Regions from separate parts of the Pectobacterium punjabense genome, predicted to be linked through region 2. Evidence: predicted binding sites of a transcription regulator. Region 2 holds the regulator's gene; each other region holds the start of a gene.
The links. The regulator PurR, encoded in region 2, represses purine synthesis genes. The targets are predictions, from matches to a motif close to CANGCAAACGTTTGCNTG.
Positions count from the first base shown of each region.

Region 1: a site for PurR is predicted at 2,733-2,750, ahead of purE (5-(carboxyamino)imidazole ribonucleotide mutase). Genes of this name have one in related genera too.
Region 3: a site for PurR is predicted at 2,225-2,242, ahead of tusA (sulfurtransferase TusA). Genes of this name have one in related genera too.
Region 4: a site for PurR is predicted at 2,369-2,386, ahead of E2566_RS21235 (nucleobase:cation symporter-2 family protein). Genes of this name have one in related genera too.

Region 1 is NZ_CP038498.1:3,298,142-3,302,359, reverse strand. It holds gene E2566_RS15045 (HAAAP family serine/threonine permease) at 1-436, opposite strand, end outside; gene purK (5-(carboxyamino)imidazole ribonucleotide synthase) at 966-2,036, opposite strand; gene purE (5-(carboxyamino)imidazole ribonucleotide mutase) at 2,033-2,542, opposite strand; gene lpxH (UDP-2,3-diacylglucosamine diphosphatase) at 2,808-3,530, opposite strand; gene ppiB (peptidylprolyl isomerase B) at 3,541-4,035, opposite strand.
Region 2 is NZ_CP038498.1:2,726,614-2,730,831, forward strand. It holds gene E2566_RS12270 (C40 family peptidase) at 1-845, shown strand, start outside; gene cydH (cytochrome bd-I oxidase subunit CydH) at 935-1,024, opposite strand; gene purR (HTH-type transcriptional repressor PurR) at 1,417-2,442, shown strand; gene cfa (cyclopropane fatty acyl phospholipid synthase) at 2,759-3,910, shown strand; gene E2566_RS12290 (riboflavin synthase subunit alpha) at 3,972-4,218, opposite strand, start outside.
Region 3 is NZ_CP038498.1:99,464-103,681, reverse strand. It holds gene E2566_RS00450 (zinc/cadmium/mercury/lead-transporting ATPase) at 1-1,857, shown strand, start outside; gene tusA (sulfurtransferase TusA) at 1,917-2,159, opposite strand; gene E2566_RS00440 (7-cyano-7-deazaguanine/7-aminomethyl-7-deazaguanine transporter) at 2,376-3,053, shown strand; gene E2566_RS00435 (DcrB family lipoprotein) at 3,239-3,805, shown strand; gene E2566_RS00430 (MFS transporter) at 4,025-4,218, opposite strand, start outside.
Region 4 is NZ_CP038498.1:4,692,100-4,696,317, reverse strand. It holds gene E2566_RS21240 (AsmA family protein) at 1-765, opposite strand, end outside; gene E2566_RS21235 (nucleobase:cation symporter-2 family protein) at 923-2,311, opposite strand; gene E2566_RS21230 (hypothetical protein) at 2,813-3,421, shown strand; gene E2566_RS21225 (transporter) at 3,427-4,218, shown strand, end outside.

The DNA of each region.
Region 1 (4,218 bases), 570 kb from region 2:
TCAATATTAATGACAGCACGGCACGCGGTGGAGAAGGTAAGTGCAATTGGTGAGTAATAAAGCTATCTACTGTATTGGTGATAGCAACGCTATAAACTAATAAGATCGGATAAATAGCGAAAAAATAAAGTAAAGTGATTAATTTACCTGCACCAACGCCGAAATGTTCTTCAACGACTTCGGTAATATCTTCGCCACCTTTCTTGCCGGATAATACAAAGCGGCATAAGGCACGGTGAGAATAATATGTCATCGGGAAGGCAATCAGTGCCATGATAATTAACGGAATTAACCCACCAATACCAGCATTGATAGGTAAGAATAACACGCCAGCGCCGATGGCTGTGCCATAGAGGCCCAGCATCCAGACAGTGTCGCTTTTACGCCATCCTGAAGCCTGTTCTAATACCTGGCTGCTATCTTGAATGGTGCTCATATACTGATCTCTCCTCGGTGAAAATATTAATACTCTGTTACAAGAGTATTGCCACATGATGTGGATTATAAAAATTACAGTATCGGCAAGCTGCCGTTACGGAGTTTAAAAAACGAACGAGACATGTTGCTAATTATGTCAGTAGGTCAATACTGTTTTGTGGCGGCATTCTATATCGTGGTGGTCAGCGAATAATATTGAGGCGATCACAGAAATGAATTGACGGGAAATATTTTAATAAATTTCCGCGTAAATTAAAATATCAATCTTGATACTTTATTTTAAATATTTTTAACGGCTCGTTATTGATACTTTATTTAATTATCGAGTGATAAAAAATGAACAATAAATAAAATAAAAAGCAGATGAAATAATAAACGCAAATTTTCTGATGTCACGCGTAATGATGGTTTTTCTCTTTTAGAGGGATGTACTGTCGATGTTGTTCCTGCTTTTGTATCCCATTGCGCGGTAGTCTACTGCGCGTTACCCGGCAGATCGCAATCCGCCGGATAACAGCCGCCGATCGTCAGGCAGTCAGTTTTTCTTCTGCCCACGCCAGCCCGCTGTGGTATTCCTCTGGTAATAGAGAAGCCAACGATTGCAGTGTGTGCTGCAATTGTGCGGTGTCTGACGACGGTAGATTGAGGTGTCCTACTTTGCGGCCAGGACGAACCTCCTTCTCATACCAGTGCAGATGCACCAGCGGCAACGCCAACCAGTCGATATTTACATCGGTTCCGATCAGATTGACCATCACCGAAGGGGTTTCGACGACCGGTACTGGCAGCGGCAGATCCAGAATGGCACGCAGGTGGAGCTCAAACTGGCTGATCGACGCACCATTTTGCGTCCAGTGTCCGCTATTGTGTACGCGTGGCGCCAGTTCGTTAATGAGCAGGCGATCGCCGACAATAAAGCATTCCATCGCCATCACGCCAACATAGCCCAGCGCATTCATAATCGCGGACAGCATCTGCTCAGCTTGCTGTTGCAGCTGCGGATCGGGCTGAGGGAAAGCCACGCTGGTGCGCAGAATGCCATCCTGATGCAGGTTATGAGTGAGCGGATAGAACACGCATTTGCCATGTGCATTACGAGCGCCAACCAGTGAGACTTCGCCAGAAAAATTAATCCCTTGCTCAACGATGCACTCACCATAGCAATCAGCAGGCAGCGTCTGCTGTTCGCCGTCACGCAAGCGCCATTGTCCACGGCCGTCGTAACCGCCGACGCGGCGTTTAACGATAGCGAGCTCACCGAGTGAGGAGAAGACGTGTGACCATTCATCGGCGCTGGCCAGCAGCTGCCAGGGGGCGGTTGCCAGATTCAGCGAGTCCAGCAGCTGTTTTTGCGTCAGGCGATCGGCCAGGCGTGGGAAAATGTCGCGGTTCGCAAACGCCGTGTGTTCGGCCAGCTCGCGGGTGAGGGCGGTTTCCGGCCAGCGTTCGATCTCGGCAGTAATCACACTGTTATGAAACGGCACCGACTCCGGCTCTGCATCCAGCCCAACGGGATAAACGGCGATCCCTAACGGTTCGCCTGCCTGGCGGAGCATTCTGCCTAACTGGCCATTGCCTAATACGCAGACCGGTTTCATGCCTCCTCCCGCGGATCGGGATGAGACAGCACATCATCAGTTTGCGCCTGGCGCCAGTCGGCCAGTCGGGTGGCGATGTCGTTATCATGCAGGGCGAGAATTTGTGCGGCCAGCAGAGCGGCATTCGCTGCACCAGCCTTGCCAATTGCCAACGTGCCGACTGGGATGCCACGCGGCATTTGGACGATGGAGTACAGGCTGTCTACACCGCTCAGCGTTGAACTTTGTACGGGTACGCCGAGCACGGGAACCAGCGTTTTCGCTGCCAGCATACCCGGCAGGTGTGCTGCGCCGCCTGCGCCAGCGATAATCACATCAAAACCATTTTTTGCCGCCTGCTCAGCGAAGCTAAACAGCTTATCTGGTGTCCGGTGTGCAGAAACGACTTCGGTATGAAAAGGAATGTTCAGCGTGGTGAGGATTTCCGCAGCAAACTGCATAGTGGCCCAGTCACTCTTTGAACCCATGACGATGGCAATTTTAGCCGGGGCAACGTTGGATGACATGCCTGTGACGCTCCTATGATTGTACGTGTTCGTGACGCGGTATACCCGTCATACTTCAAGCCGTATGTGCGTTGTTCAAAACGCTAACGTTTTGTCCTGCAACTCGAATTATTTAGGGTAACCAATATTGCGTCGGCCAGACAGAGAGGGTCTGGCGTTGAGGGCGTAGAGCATACCACGCCATTATGGCGAGGAAAACGGTTGCGTATGCGGAAATACAGGGGGAACTAGGTGAGAGGCCGTTAAGTCAATGGCAGAAAACGTATTAAAAGGGGAAGGAAATCAGTTCGATATTTTGTGGCGTGACCTTAATCATCGACCCTTCTTCATGCCAGGCGCCAAGAACAGCACGACGGCCATGAGAATCACCGAGAGAGACCTGGTGGATGGCTGGCCGGTGAGTATGCCCGTGGATCATCGTCTTCACCTGATAGTGCCGTAAGCGGCCAATCACCTGCTCAGGATTCACATCCATAATCTGCTGCGATTTCTTCTGATTCTTCTGCTGGCTGGTTGCCCGCATCTTCGCAGCGATTTTCACACGTAATGATAAAGGTAAGAGCAGGAACAGCCGCTGAATGAACGGGTTGTGTACCCGGCGGCGAAATTTTTGATAGGCCAAATCGTCAGTGCACAAGGTATCGCCATGCAGAATGAGGATTTTCTGCCCGTAGAGGTCAACGATATTTTCTGTTGGTAGCAGTGTCAGCCCGCTTTGTTGGGCGAAACGCTTGCCGATCAAAAAATCACGGTTACCGTGCACGAAATAACAGGGAATGCCGCGCTGATGTAATGCATACAGCTCAGCGGCGATGGTCGCATGCAGCGGTTGCGGATCATCGTCACCAATCCAGGCATCGAACAGGTCACCGAGGATGTACAGCGCATCGGCATGAATGGCGTCCTGGCGTAAAAAGCGCAGAAAACCGGCGGTAATCGCCGGTTCATGAACGCTTAAATGCAGATCGGCAATGAACAGCGTTGCCATGCAGGTCGGATTATTCGCTGACCGTTACGTGGGTAATCACCACGTCTTCTTTCGGTACGTCCTGATGCATACCGCTGCGGCCTGTTGCCACGCCTTTGATTTTATCAACGACGTCCATACCGTCGGTCACTTCAGCGAAAACGCAGTAGCCCCAGCCATCGGCACGTTCTGAACGGAAGTTCAGGAAATCGTTATCAACGAGGTTGATAAAGAACTGGGCTGTTGCAGAGTGCGGATCGTTAGTGCGAGCCATCGCCAGCGTGCCACGCGTATTTTTCAGGCCATTGTTGGCTTCATTTTTGATTGTCGCGTTGGTTTCTTTTTGATCCATACCGGGAGCGAAACCACCGCCTTGAATCATAAAACCATTAATGACACGGTGAAAAATCGTGTTGTCATAAAAACCGCTGCGGCAGTAGTTCAGGAAGTTTTCTACGGTAACTGGCGCTTTGTCTGCAAACGTATTAATAACGATATCGCCGTGATTGGTATGAAGCGTAATCATAATAATGAACCCTAGATAGCCTTAGTGATTAAGAGTGCTGTCCACAAAAGACGGTGAACAACAAGAGCGCTGTTATAGCATAACTGGTCGATTGAGTCAGTATTTCGCTCTTGCTGCTGTTTGGCGACGATGGGTGTGATTGAAAAATCGTATAAAAATGTGTACTACTCTGATTTAGGTAAT
Region 2 (4,218 bases):
TATTTATTACTCTTTTTATATTATTTTTCAGTAACCTATCCCTGAACGTCGTTCAGGCTGCGCCGCATACCCCGCATTCTACGCCGAAGAAAAGCGCCGTTGAAGAAACGAATAAGAAAAGCCGTCAAACAAAGGGTAATGCTAAGTCACCAGCGCCAATCAAAAGCAAAAAGCCAGAACCTGCCACCGTCAGCAATAAATCCAAACCCCGTACGGCTAACAAACCGGTAGAAAAGAAGCCATCCCGGACGCAAAGCAGCACACCTGCGCTAGTGAAAAAAAACCTTAAAAAGCTGAAGCCTGAAGACGACAGGCAGACCATTGCACAGGCCAGAGTCAAAACCGGGCTGAAGAAGACAGCACTCAAAGGAAAAGTGGATAAAAATCCAGCGCCCACAGAAAAGGGCATGACACTGAGCGCAGCGCATAAAAAACGCTATCAACACGCCAAAACGACCGCAATGAATAAACTGATGAGCCAGATCGGTAAACCTTACCACTGGGGCGGATCGTCTCCTTTTACTGGTTTCGACTGTAGCGGGCTGGTCTATTACGCCTATAAAGACGTCGTTAAGATCCAAATCCCTCGTACCGCGAACGAAATGTACCATCTGCGTGATGCCGCGCCGATTAAAAAGAGTGAGCTGGAAAGTGGCGACCTGGTCTTTTTCCGCATCAACAATCGTGGGGCTGCCGATCACGTCGGGGTGTATCTGGGGGAAGGCAAATTTATCCAGTCACCGCGTACAGGTTCAGATATTCGTATCAGCAAGCTAAGTGAAGATTATTGGCAGGAGCACTATGTTGGGGCGCGTCGCGTGGTGACGCCACAGACCATTCGTTAAGCGATAGCACGCCGAACAGAAGCGTATTCAGACACGTTTTGTGCAATAAACCTGTCTGAATACCTAACCTGCGCAAAAAGCACTGAAGGTTAGTTCAACACCGCAATGAAACTAAACGCGATGATCACAGCCAACGAGCCAACCGTTGTCAGCAAAGACATCTTCAGATCTGTATCCATAAACCACTCCTTATTAGCAAACAAATTTCATCTGAAACTTCATCTGAAAAAAAAGACACCATCATTCACAGCCGAACCCACGTAGACAGTTAAAGCTACAAATAATAGGGTTATTACGATTCTTTCATAATTCTAGCGAAAAATCTCCGACGGATGCATCACTAATAGTATAAATTAGCCCTTTCACTTTCATGATAAATCGGACACAATCCGCTGTTTATGAAAGCGCTGCGTGCCAGTCGAAAAACGTCAAGCCAGATCCCTTCGGTATAACATTCGGCATTCTCCTTCTGAAATCCTGTTTTTTAGCTTAGAAGAAGAACTTTAAACGTAGGCAAACGATTAACAATATACTTACGTCTGTAACAGGTAAGTTCAGGAGTCATTTTTAGATGGCAACGATTAAAGATGTGGCAAAACGTGCTGGCGTTTCCACCACAACCGTATCGCACGTGATCAATAAAACACGTTTCGTCGCCGAAGAGACTAAGGCAGCCGTCAGGGCAGCAATCAAGGAATTGCACTATTCGCCTAGCGCCGTCGCCCGCAGCCTCAAAGTTAATCACACCAAATCTATCGGCTTGCTGGCTACATCCAGCGAAGCGCCCTATTTCGCCGAGATCATTGAAGCGGTCGAAAACAGCTGTTATGCCAAAGGCTACACGCTGGTACTGTGTAATTCTCATAACGATATCGGCAAACAACGCGCTTATCTCTCGATGCTGGCGCAAAAACGCGTCGACGGTCTGCTTGTGATGTGTGCCGAGTACCCGCCAGAGTTATTGGGCATGCTGGAAGATTATCGCAGCATTCCCATGGTCGTCATGGACTGGGGCCAAATGCACAGCGATTTCACCGATACCATCATCGATAACGCCTTTGAGGGCGGCTATATGGCAGGCCGCTATCTGATTGAACGCGGCCATCGGGATATTGGTGCCATCCCCGGAATACAAGAGCGCAACACGGGTAACGGGCGCTACCTTGGCTTTTTAAAAGCCTTAAAAGAAGCCGACATTACCGTACGCGACGAATGGGTCGTGCGGGGCGATTTCGAACCGGAATCCGGCTACAAAGCCATGCATCAGATCCTCGCACAGAAACAGCGGCCAACGGCCGTATTCTGCGGCGGCGATATCATGGCAATGGGTGCTATTTGTGCGGCTGACGAACTGGGTTTGCGCGTGCCACAGGATATTTCGGTGATCGGTTATGACAACGTGCGCCACGCGCGTTTCTTTACGCCTGCGCTGACCACCATCCACCAGCCAAAGGAGCGTCTGGGACAGTCCGCTTTCGCGATGCTGCTGGATCGCATTACCAGTAAGCGGGAAGATGCACACGTCATTGAAGTGCACCCAACGCTGATTGAACGTCGCTCAGTTGCCGACGGCCCGTTCCTCGATTACCGCCGCTAACCTCGGCGACTCAACATAGACCGATTTTTCTTATTCCCACCCGCTTTCCTTGTCTGCTTCAGCCAATTTCCTTGTGTGCTGGCTGAAGCAGATTTAAACTGAAAACTGCGTTTCACTTTCACTGATAAAACCCAGAATAGCGATAGCCGCACGTAAGCGGATACGCGTTCTTCTTGCCTATAAGCGCATTAACTACCTGCTTATTAGCGCATTTCTTCTTCCTTTTTCTCTGGTGACAGCTGGTACATCATCTGCGGTAAGTGCTGTCCAGGTATGTTTTTCCATACTTTCACACGTGAAAAATTTAGGAGACATGATGGGTACACCTTATGCGAAAGAGCAGCATAGCCATACCACGCCCTGGTTGAAAATCATGCAAGACAGGTTGAATACGGCGGGTATCACTATTAACGGCACTCGCCCTTTTGATATCTGCGTTAACCACCCTGGTTTTTTTAAACGCGTCTTGCGGGAAGGTTCGCTGGGATTAGGGGAGAGCTATATGGACGGATGGTGGGAGTGTGAACGGCTGGATATGTTTTTCCATCTTGTCCTACGTGCAGGGCTAAAGGACACACTCCCTCGCCGTTTGCACGATCTTATGCGAATCGCCACTGCCCGCATCACGAATTTGCAATCCCGCCGACGCTCTCGAGTCGTCGGCGAATTGCATTACGATCTGGGTAATGACCTTTTTTCCCTCATGTTGGACCCTTACATGCAATATTCCTGTGCCTACTGGAAACAGGCACAAACGCTGGAACACGCGCAGGAAGATAAACTCACGATGATTTGTGAAAAACTCCAGCTTAAACCCGGCATGACACTGCTGGATATCGGCTGTGGCTGGGGCGGGCTTGCTGAGTTCGCGGCGCGTCGCTACGGGGTTTCCGTTTACGGTATCACCATTTCCCGAAAACAGCAGACGCTGGCACAACAGCGCTGCCTGGGACTGGATGTCATCATCAAACTACAGGATTACCGCGATCTCGATCGGCACTTTGACCGCGCGGTGTCAGTAGGTATGTTTGAACACGTAGGGCCACGCAACTATGATAACTACTTTCGTATTGTACGCCGCAGCCTAAAGCCCAATGGGCTGTTCCTGCTGCATACTATCGGTGCTAATTCAACCGATTCACGCCTCGATCCCTGGATTCATAAATACATCTTCCCCAACGGCTGCATTCCATCCGTTGTGCACATTGCGCAGGCGAGTGAGCCTGACATGGTGATGGAAGATTGGCACAATTTCGGTGTTGATTACGATCGCACATTAATGGCATGGCATACGCGCTTTCAACAAGGATGGCCGCAGCTTGCCACACACTACTCTGAACGTTTTCGTCGGATGTTCAGCTACTATTTGAATGCGTGTGCCGGAGCATTCAGAGCAAGAGAGCTTCAGCTCTGGCAGATCGTCTTCAGCAGGGATGGAATAGACGGCGGGTTGCGTGTTTCTCGCTAACAGAAAAGAAAAAACCGGACGATGTTGCTCGTCCGGTTTACAAAAAATAGGGAATGCAGCATTACTCTTCTTTACCGAGGTCGTTCACCTGTTTACTGGCTAACACGCGCTCGACGGTATCCACCACGGCCTGTGTTTGCGGGTCGATCTCAATATTGATGCGATTGCCCAAACGCTTCAGCCCCAACGTTGTGCGGTTCAGCGTTTCTGGAATTAAATGCACACAGAAGCGCCCGCGGGTCACCTCGCCCACCGTCAGGCTGATACCGTCAATCCCGACAAAACCTTTATGCAGCACGTATTTCATC
Region 3 (4,218 bases), 2.2 Mb from region 2:
ACCGTACGTCGTTTCGTACATGAATATGGTTTCTTAATACTTTTCACTTTGCTGGCTGCTGCAAGCTGGGGACTTTCCCTGCTAAGCGAGCGCGGCGGGCAGATCGCGTTTATCGCAACCACAATTGTCGGGCTGATTCCAATCCTGAAAAAAACGGTGCAGCTCATTCGTACGGGTACACCCTTCGCGATTGAGACGCTAATGAGCGTGGCCTCCATCGGGGCGCTCTTAATTGGTGCCACCACCGAAGCCACCGTTATTTTGCTGCTGTTTATGTTGGGCGAATATCTGGAGTCTTACGCGGCAAACCGCGCCCGGCGTGGCGTAACGGCACTGATGGCGCTGCTTCCTGAAGACGCAACGGTCGTCGGAAACGGGCAGCGACGCCTCGTCCCTGTTGCGAGTCTGGTCCCCGGTGATGTCATTGAAGTCGCCCCCGGCGGGCGACTCCCTGCCGATGCGGAGCTATTGAACAACGACGCCAGCTTTGATGAAAGCGCCCTGACCGGCGAATCGGTGCCCGTTGAGCGCACACCGGGTGAAAAAATTGCCGCAGGTAGCCTGTGCGTCGATCGGGTTGTGCAGTTACGTGTGGTTTCACAGCCGGGCAACAGCGCCATCGACCGCATTCTGCAACTGATAGAAGAAGCAGAAGAGCGGCGCGCACCGATAGAACGCTTCCTTGATAAGTTCAGCCGCTACTACACACCAGCCATCATGCTGCTGTCACTGCTGGTGATTTTGGTGCCGCCATTGCTGCTGGCACAGCCGTGGCAAGAGTGGATTTATCGCGGTTTGACGCTGCTGTTAATCGGCTGCCCGTGTGCACTGGTGATTTCAACGCCTGCGGCGATTACGTCTGGACTGGCTGCGGCAACGCGCCGTGGGGCGCTGATTAAAGGCGGTGCAGCGCTGGAGTCGCTGGGCAGCATCAAGACCATCGCGTTTGATAAGACGGGTACGCTGACGGAAGGCAAGCCGCAAGTGACGGACGTGTTACCCGCCACAGGTATTAGCGAAACGGCGCTGCTAACGCGAACCGCCGCAGTGGAGTCAGGCTCGCACCATCCGCTTGCCAAAGCCATCGTCCAGCATGCGTTGTCCAGCAGCACATTTCTGCCGATGGCAGAAAACCGTAAAGCGCTGGCAGGTGTCGGCGTTGAAGGTACGATAGGCGGCAAACGGATTCAGGTCAGCGCCCCAACTCGCATCACGCCCAATCTGCTTGATGCTGACTGGTTGCAACGGGTTGATTCGCTGGAAAGCGAAGGGAAAACCGTGGTGGTAGTGCAAGAAGACGACAGGCTGCTAGGTTTGTTGGCGTTGAGCGATACGCTGCGCCACGATGCGCGTGAAGCGTTGGATGCCCTACAGCAGTTGGGGATTCGCGGCGTCATGCTCACGGGCGATAATCCCCGTGCGGCGGCAGCCATTGCCGCGACATTGGGGATCGATTACCGAGCCAGCCTGCTCCCTGCCGATAAAGTTACGGCAGTCAGCGAATTGAGTAAGCAGCACCCCGTAGCGATGGTGGGCGACGGCATCAACGACGCGCCAGCGATGAAAGCCGCAACCATCGGCATCGCGATGGGAAGCGGTACAGATGTGGCGCTGGAAACCGCCGATGCAGCATTAACCCACAGCCGCCTGACTGGGCTGGCGGCCATGATTAGCCTGTCGCGAGCGACGCAGCATAATATTCGTCAGAACATTACGATCGCACTGGGGCTGAAAGCCGTATTTCTGGTCACCAGTATTCTGGGCATTACCGGGCTGTGGCTCGCCGTGCTGGCGGATTCCGGCGCAACGGCACTGGTCACCGCCAACGCGCTGCGGCTGCTGAGAAAACAGGACTAATCGCAGTCTACGGTGCGCGGTGTAACGCCGCGTACCTGCGGCTGGAAGTATGACGAGTATTAACCCTTGCGCAGCAGATAACGATAGGGAAGCTGTTCGGTCTCCTGCGCCAGAAGCTCATGCTCCATATACACGCAAAAACCGGGAATATCGCGAGTGGTGGCCGGATCGTCGGCAATAATCAGCAGCGTTTGCCCGGTTTCCATCTGGCGCACCGTCTTACGTACCATCATCACAGGCTCAGGACAGCGCAACCCCTGCGCATCAAGGGTTTCATCCGGGTTGGTAAAGGGATCGGTCATCAACATTCTCAGTACTGGAATCAAAAAACCGCCTTAGTTTACGCTGAGGATTTCCCGACGCAAGCGACGACAACGTTTGCGCAGAAAACAACCATCTTTTCCTGGCAAAAGACATTGCATTAGCGAGGCAATTGCGTATTATGCCGCCGCGTTGCAGCATAAATCTGCACGTTATTCCTTGGGTTCCCTAACCCCAATAACCAAAAAGGTCACATTATGTATCGTTTTACTCCCCAGCAGCGGCTTACGGCGCTGATCTGGCTATCGTTGTTCCATGTCCTGATCATTACGTCGAGTAATTATCTGGTTCAGCTCCCGGTATTGATTTTCGGTTTTCATACTACCTGGGGCGCGTTTACCTTCCCGTTTATTTTTCTGGCCACTGACCTGACGGTTCGGGTTTTCGGTGCACCGCTGGCGCGTCGTATCATTCTGACCGTCATGGTGCCTGCGTTGGCGATCTCCTATCTGGTTTCGTCACTGTTTTATCAGGGATCGTGGCAGTCATTCGAGGCGCTGAGTCAGGTGAATATCGTCGTGGCACGTATCGCCTGCGCCAGCTTCATGGCATATGTTCTCGGTCAAATTCTGGATGTCCACGTTTTCAATCGACTGCGTCAGAATCGTGCGTGGTGGGTGGCACCAGCTGTTTCAACCGTGTTTGGTAACTTCAGCGACACGCTGGCCTTTTTCTTCATCGCGTTTTACCGCAGTACCGATGCTTTCATGGCAGCAAACTGGGTCGAAATTGCGATGGTGGATTATGCCTTCAAACTGCTTATCAGTCTGGCGTTCTTCCTGCCGATGTACGGTGTCATGCTGAACATGGTGCTCAAACGCCTGAGCGAGCAGAAAAGCACTGCCGACTATCACTCCGCCAGCAGTCACCATTAATTCTTATCGGGCGGTGATTCACACCGCCTTTTTCCTTAAGCCACTCATCGTTTTGTAAAAATAACGCAGGCTCAAACAATGGTTTGCAACAACAAAACGCTTGTTTTTGCTATCTGAATAAGGTGCCATACTGTTATTACCTGTTTAAAAAGATTACCTGTTAAAAAACGAGAGAAAGGGAACCTATGTCGAATGTAATCAAATACCTCGGTGTCGGCCTGCTTGTCGGCCTGCTTGCTGCCTGTGATGGCAAAACGGATGACGCCGCAAAAGCGGGCGCACAAGATAAACCTGCCGCCGCAGCCAGCGCGGGCCAGAACATTGAATTACTGGAGGGTAAAATTGCGTTTACTCTACCAGCCGATATGAGTGACCAAAGCGGTAAAGTCGGTACACAAGCAAACAACATGCACGTTTACGCGAATGACAACGGGCAGAAAGCTGTCATCGTGATTCTTGGCGATGACACCACGGACGAGTTGGCCGTGCTGGCACAGCGTCTGGAAAATCATCAGCGCTCGCGTGACGCCAACCTTCAGGTCGTCACCAACAAAACCATCGACGTTGACGGCAAGAAGCTGCAACAGCTCGACAGCATTATCACTAGTAGCGGACAGCAGGCTTATTCCTCAGTAGTACTAGGCAAAGTGGAAAATCAACTGCTGACCTTGCAGATCACGCTGCCAGCCAGCAATCAGCAACAGGCGCAGAGCGAAGCGGAAGGTATCATCCACACGCTGAAGCTGAAATAATCGACGCTATCGTCTGAGAGTAGCCACTTCGGTGGCTATTCGAAGGACATAACAAAGCACGCAGAGCGGCGATAATGGATAGATCGTAAAGACGCTGTAAATACATCCATGTACGCTCGAGCCGCGCCATCCTTGGCGCGGACGCTTTACTCTTCTATTCCATTATCCCCGTTTTCATTTCATGAATTAGGATTGTCTACGGCCTGTATTGTCATTCTCTTATACGCTGGTGATTCGCTGAGTCAGCCGCCACGTCAGCGTCAAACCAGCCAGTCCTAGCAGCGCCGCCGCCAGATAAATAGAAGCGATGCCGGTGTAGCCCATCAGTACGCCCGCCACTGGCCCGACGATGCCCAGCGACAGATCGAGGAATATCGTATAGGTTGCCAGCGCACTGCCCTGATTCTGTGGTG
Region 4 (4,218 bases), 2.0 Mb from region 2:
GCGGTTAACCGTAACCGAAGGTAGTTCGGTTACGGGCTGCCAGAAGGCTTCCGGCGTTCTCTGCGTTTGCAAACGGACATTGCTGAGTCGGAGATTACCGATCTGCCAACTGCCGTCTTCCGCGCGGCTGGCGTTGCCTGTTAGCTGCCCCTGGGCAACATCGGCGCCGAAATTGCTCAAAATCAGCTGGTTGTGGTTGATCTCGCCTTGAACTAATACCTGACTGGCAGGAATATCGTTGAGCTCAAGCGAACGGGCGCTGAGCTGGAACTGCCCTTGTTTGCCCAGTAGATAACCCGCTTCGGGCTGCCACGGCATTATGCCGCCGTTGATCTGCTGACCATTCAGGCGCCAATCACCGTCCTTTGCCTGTAGTGCCATGGTACGCAGTTGTAGCACATCGGCTTCGATAGGGAGCGTGGCGGCCTGTGGGGAAAGGTTCAGCGTACCGCCTTCCAATTCCAGGCTGGCGAAATGGCGCGGATCGGTAATTTGACGCACGCTAAACCCGGCTGAGACCTGCTTTGCGGTGAGGGTCGGCGGCTGGTTTTTCTGACCAAAACTGACATCGGTGAGTTGGATATGATCGGCTGTTGACCAGCCATGATTGATTTTTCCCAGTGATAACTGGTAGTCGGTGTTCTGGTTTACCCAATTACTCACCCAGCCTGCCGCCCAACTGGTTTGCAGTAATACATATACGACCACTAGCGCTAAAAAGGCCAGCAGCAGTAGGGTCAGCAATAATTTCCCGATAAATTTCATCGTGTCAGTCCATGCCAATCGTCAGGGAGAACTGTTCTTATGCCGCAATTTCCCTGAAGGCTCAATAGGTAATGCTGTTACAGACAGTAAAAAGCGAGCGGTGTTGCATCACCGCTCGCTTTTACATGAATTGAACAGAAATTATTGCGTACTGGCGCTATTTTTCTTCGTGTGGGAAGACCATATTCAGTACGATTGCGGTAATGCCGCCAGCGGCAATACCGGAAGACAGCAATGTTTTAATCCAATCCGGTGCGAATTGCAGAATCAACGGCTGCTGTGATACGCCAAGGCCGACAGCCAGTGACAGTGCAATAATCATGATTGCACGGCGGTTCAGCGGTTCACGCGATACAATGCGCACACCAGAGGCGGCGATCGTACCAAACATCACGATAGTGGCGCCGCCCAGAACCGGCTCTGGAATATGTTGCACAAATCCGCTGACCGCAGGGAACAGCCCTAGCGCGATCAGCATCAGTGAAACCACGAAACCGACATATCGGCTAGCAACGCCGGTAAGCTGGATGACGCCGTTATTCTGGCCGAAGCAAGAGTTCGGGAAGGTATTGAATACAGCGGACAGGCAAGAGTTCAGACCGTTTGCCAGCACGCCGCCTTTCAAGCGTTTCATGTACAGTGGGCCTTTGACGGGCTGCTCGGAAACGTCGGAGGTCGCGGTGATATCACCGATGGTTTCCAACGATGTGACCATGAAGACCAGCATCAGCGGAATCAACAGATTCCAGTCAAAGCCTAAACCGTAATACAGCGGCGTGGGCACCATGATGGCTGTATCGTGTTGCGAGGATGTGTTTTCCGGCAGCATACCCATTAGCCAGGCACCCAGATAACCCACCGCCATGGCAATCACCAGCGAGGCGACGCGCAGGTAGGGGTTACGCTGGCGGTTCAGCAGAATAATCACCAGCAGCACCACACCTGCCAGCAATAAGTTCTTAGGCGCACCGAAGGTGTTATTACCCATCGCGGCATAACCACCGCCGATAGAGGTCAGGCCGACCTGAATCAACGACAGACCAATGATCATCACCACAATGCCGGAAACCAGCGGGGTGATGATGCGGCGAGTTAAATGCAAAAAGCGTGAAAGAATGATTTCGGTGAAGGACGCGACCATCAGCGTACCGAACAGCGCAGCCATCATCGTGGGAACATCCGCTCCACCATTCTTCAGCGCCAGCCCACCCATAATCAGCGGCGTCACGAAGTTAAAGCTGGTGCCCTGAATAGATAGAAGACCAGAACCGACGGGACCCCAGGTTTTAATTTGGAGAATAGAGGCCAGGCCGGAAGCGAAAAGCGACATGCTGATGATGCGCTGCGTATCCTGAGCGGGTAAACCTAATGCCTGACAGATCAGTAGCGCGGGGGTAATCACAGCAACAAACATGGCCAACAGGTGCTGGCTGGCGGCGAACAGCGTTTGCGGCAGCGGTGGCCTGTCTTCAAGACGATAGATAAGTTCACTGCGCTGAGGAGTGGCAGCGGCTTCGGTTTGGGACGTTTCCGTGGTGGTAGTCATGATGTAAGTTGGCGTTCCTGAAACGACAAAGAGCGCATTTTAATGATCTCTTTGTCGAAAGCAAACGTTTGCTAACGTTTGTCCACATGATTTTTAGGTTATGAAATAGCCCATCAGACAGATGTTTTCCCTTTGTGAGAATATTATTAATGATGAAAATAGTCTCGAAAAAGGCAATCATAGCGACCTTATATAAGGTAATTTTAAATTAAATATGTTTTTTATCTTATAAAAAATGGATTCCATCATTTTTATTCTAATAAAAAATAATGCTGTGTGAGTTTGTTATAACACTAATTTAATATAATTACCTTGTTAATTATATTAAATTAAAATAGTCCCGTGATAATGATTTATTTCAACTAGATTAAATCATTTTTCTTGATATATAATGGCTTCGATGAATTCATAGTCATTTTATTAAAGTTGCAGGGAGCGACTTCCCCCTCCTTTTTGCACTAAATAAAATATTTTTCATTTAAAATGATCAAGGATGATGATATGAAAGTAAAAATAGTGTTAATGGCGCTATTTTTTTCCACAGCAGCTCAGGCTGTTGTCACTGAACTAAATGATGCTCAGCTTGCTAATATCCATGGGAAAGGTTTAATTACGCCTATCCCTGGTATTATTTACCCGCCTCTTTTTCCACCGAAAAAGCCATGGACAGGAACAGGATCTGGTTATGTAAACCCATGGGTAAATATTAAATTCCCTAAATATTCGACTCTTAATATGGCTGGTAATCCTGGGATAAAAGCACCTTTAGAAGGGTTTCTGACGATTACTGAAAGGGAACCTTTTTATGGTATCCATTATATAAATATGTTACATAATTTTGGTGTTGACGAGGATCACAAAAATTATTTTCCTAATAGTGAGTATTTCCAAAAAGGTGCGATAACGATAACTGATACTGGTAACGGGAATAAATATACCGTAATAGGTGATATATGGCGAGCCTCGAAAAGTAAAAATGGAGGGTTTAATGATGCTAATGCTCCTATTGTTGAAGAATATTATCGTGTTATAAACAATGATGGAACTATGTCAAATACAGCGCTTAGATGGGCTAAATGGACTAGAAATATTAATGTGACAAGTTGGTGATGATAATGATTCTGCGAATTTTTGGTGCGGCAGCATTATTTTTCATTGGACCAATAGCTAGTGCGGATACAATCGAGTTAAAAAATGGGGATAACATTTCTGGGCATGTTATCTCCTTTAAAAATGGTGTTTGTGTTTTTGGAACCATTTATGAGTCTAGTATTAGGATAGCTGCAAAAGACATTGTTTTTATTAATACTGATAATGAGTTTACTGTTGCATTAAATAATGGTGATCGTGTCACTGGCTATCTTACAAAATCGGATAACAAACAAAAAATCACTCGTCATAATGTAAGTTACGATTTTAATTTTGAAGATGTTAAAGATTTTGATATCGTCAGGGATAGAGAAAATGTTATTTCAAAAATAGATAAAAAACAAGAAGAGTATAGCGCACCGATTAGTTACCTGTCAGATTATACTGTTCTTCTTAATCCAGGTGAGACGGATGTTGATTTTGGATTTAAATATAGGACATACAAATCGATCTCATCTCTGCCATTGCAAGGTCCTTATCAGGTTTCTAGTTATTCAGTTAAAAAACTATATCTTTATGTGTCTCCTCGATTTGGTGTGACTGAAAATTTAAGTGTATGGTTTAATTTACCTTATACATATACTCGGATTGAAGATGTATCAAGTAATGCCTGGAGTCGTAGTGCGGAAAATGGACACGTTGGTGATATATCTACGGGTATACAATATCGAATTCTTAAAGAGTCAATGGAATTTCCGGCAATTACTGGGTCTCTTTCTATAGGAATACCGACAGGAAGAAAAGAATTTGTTGAAAAA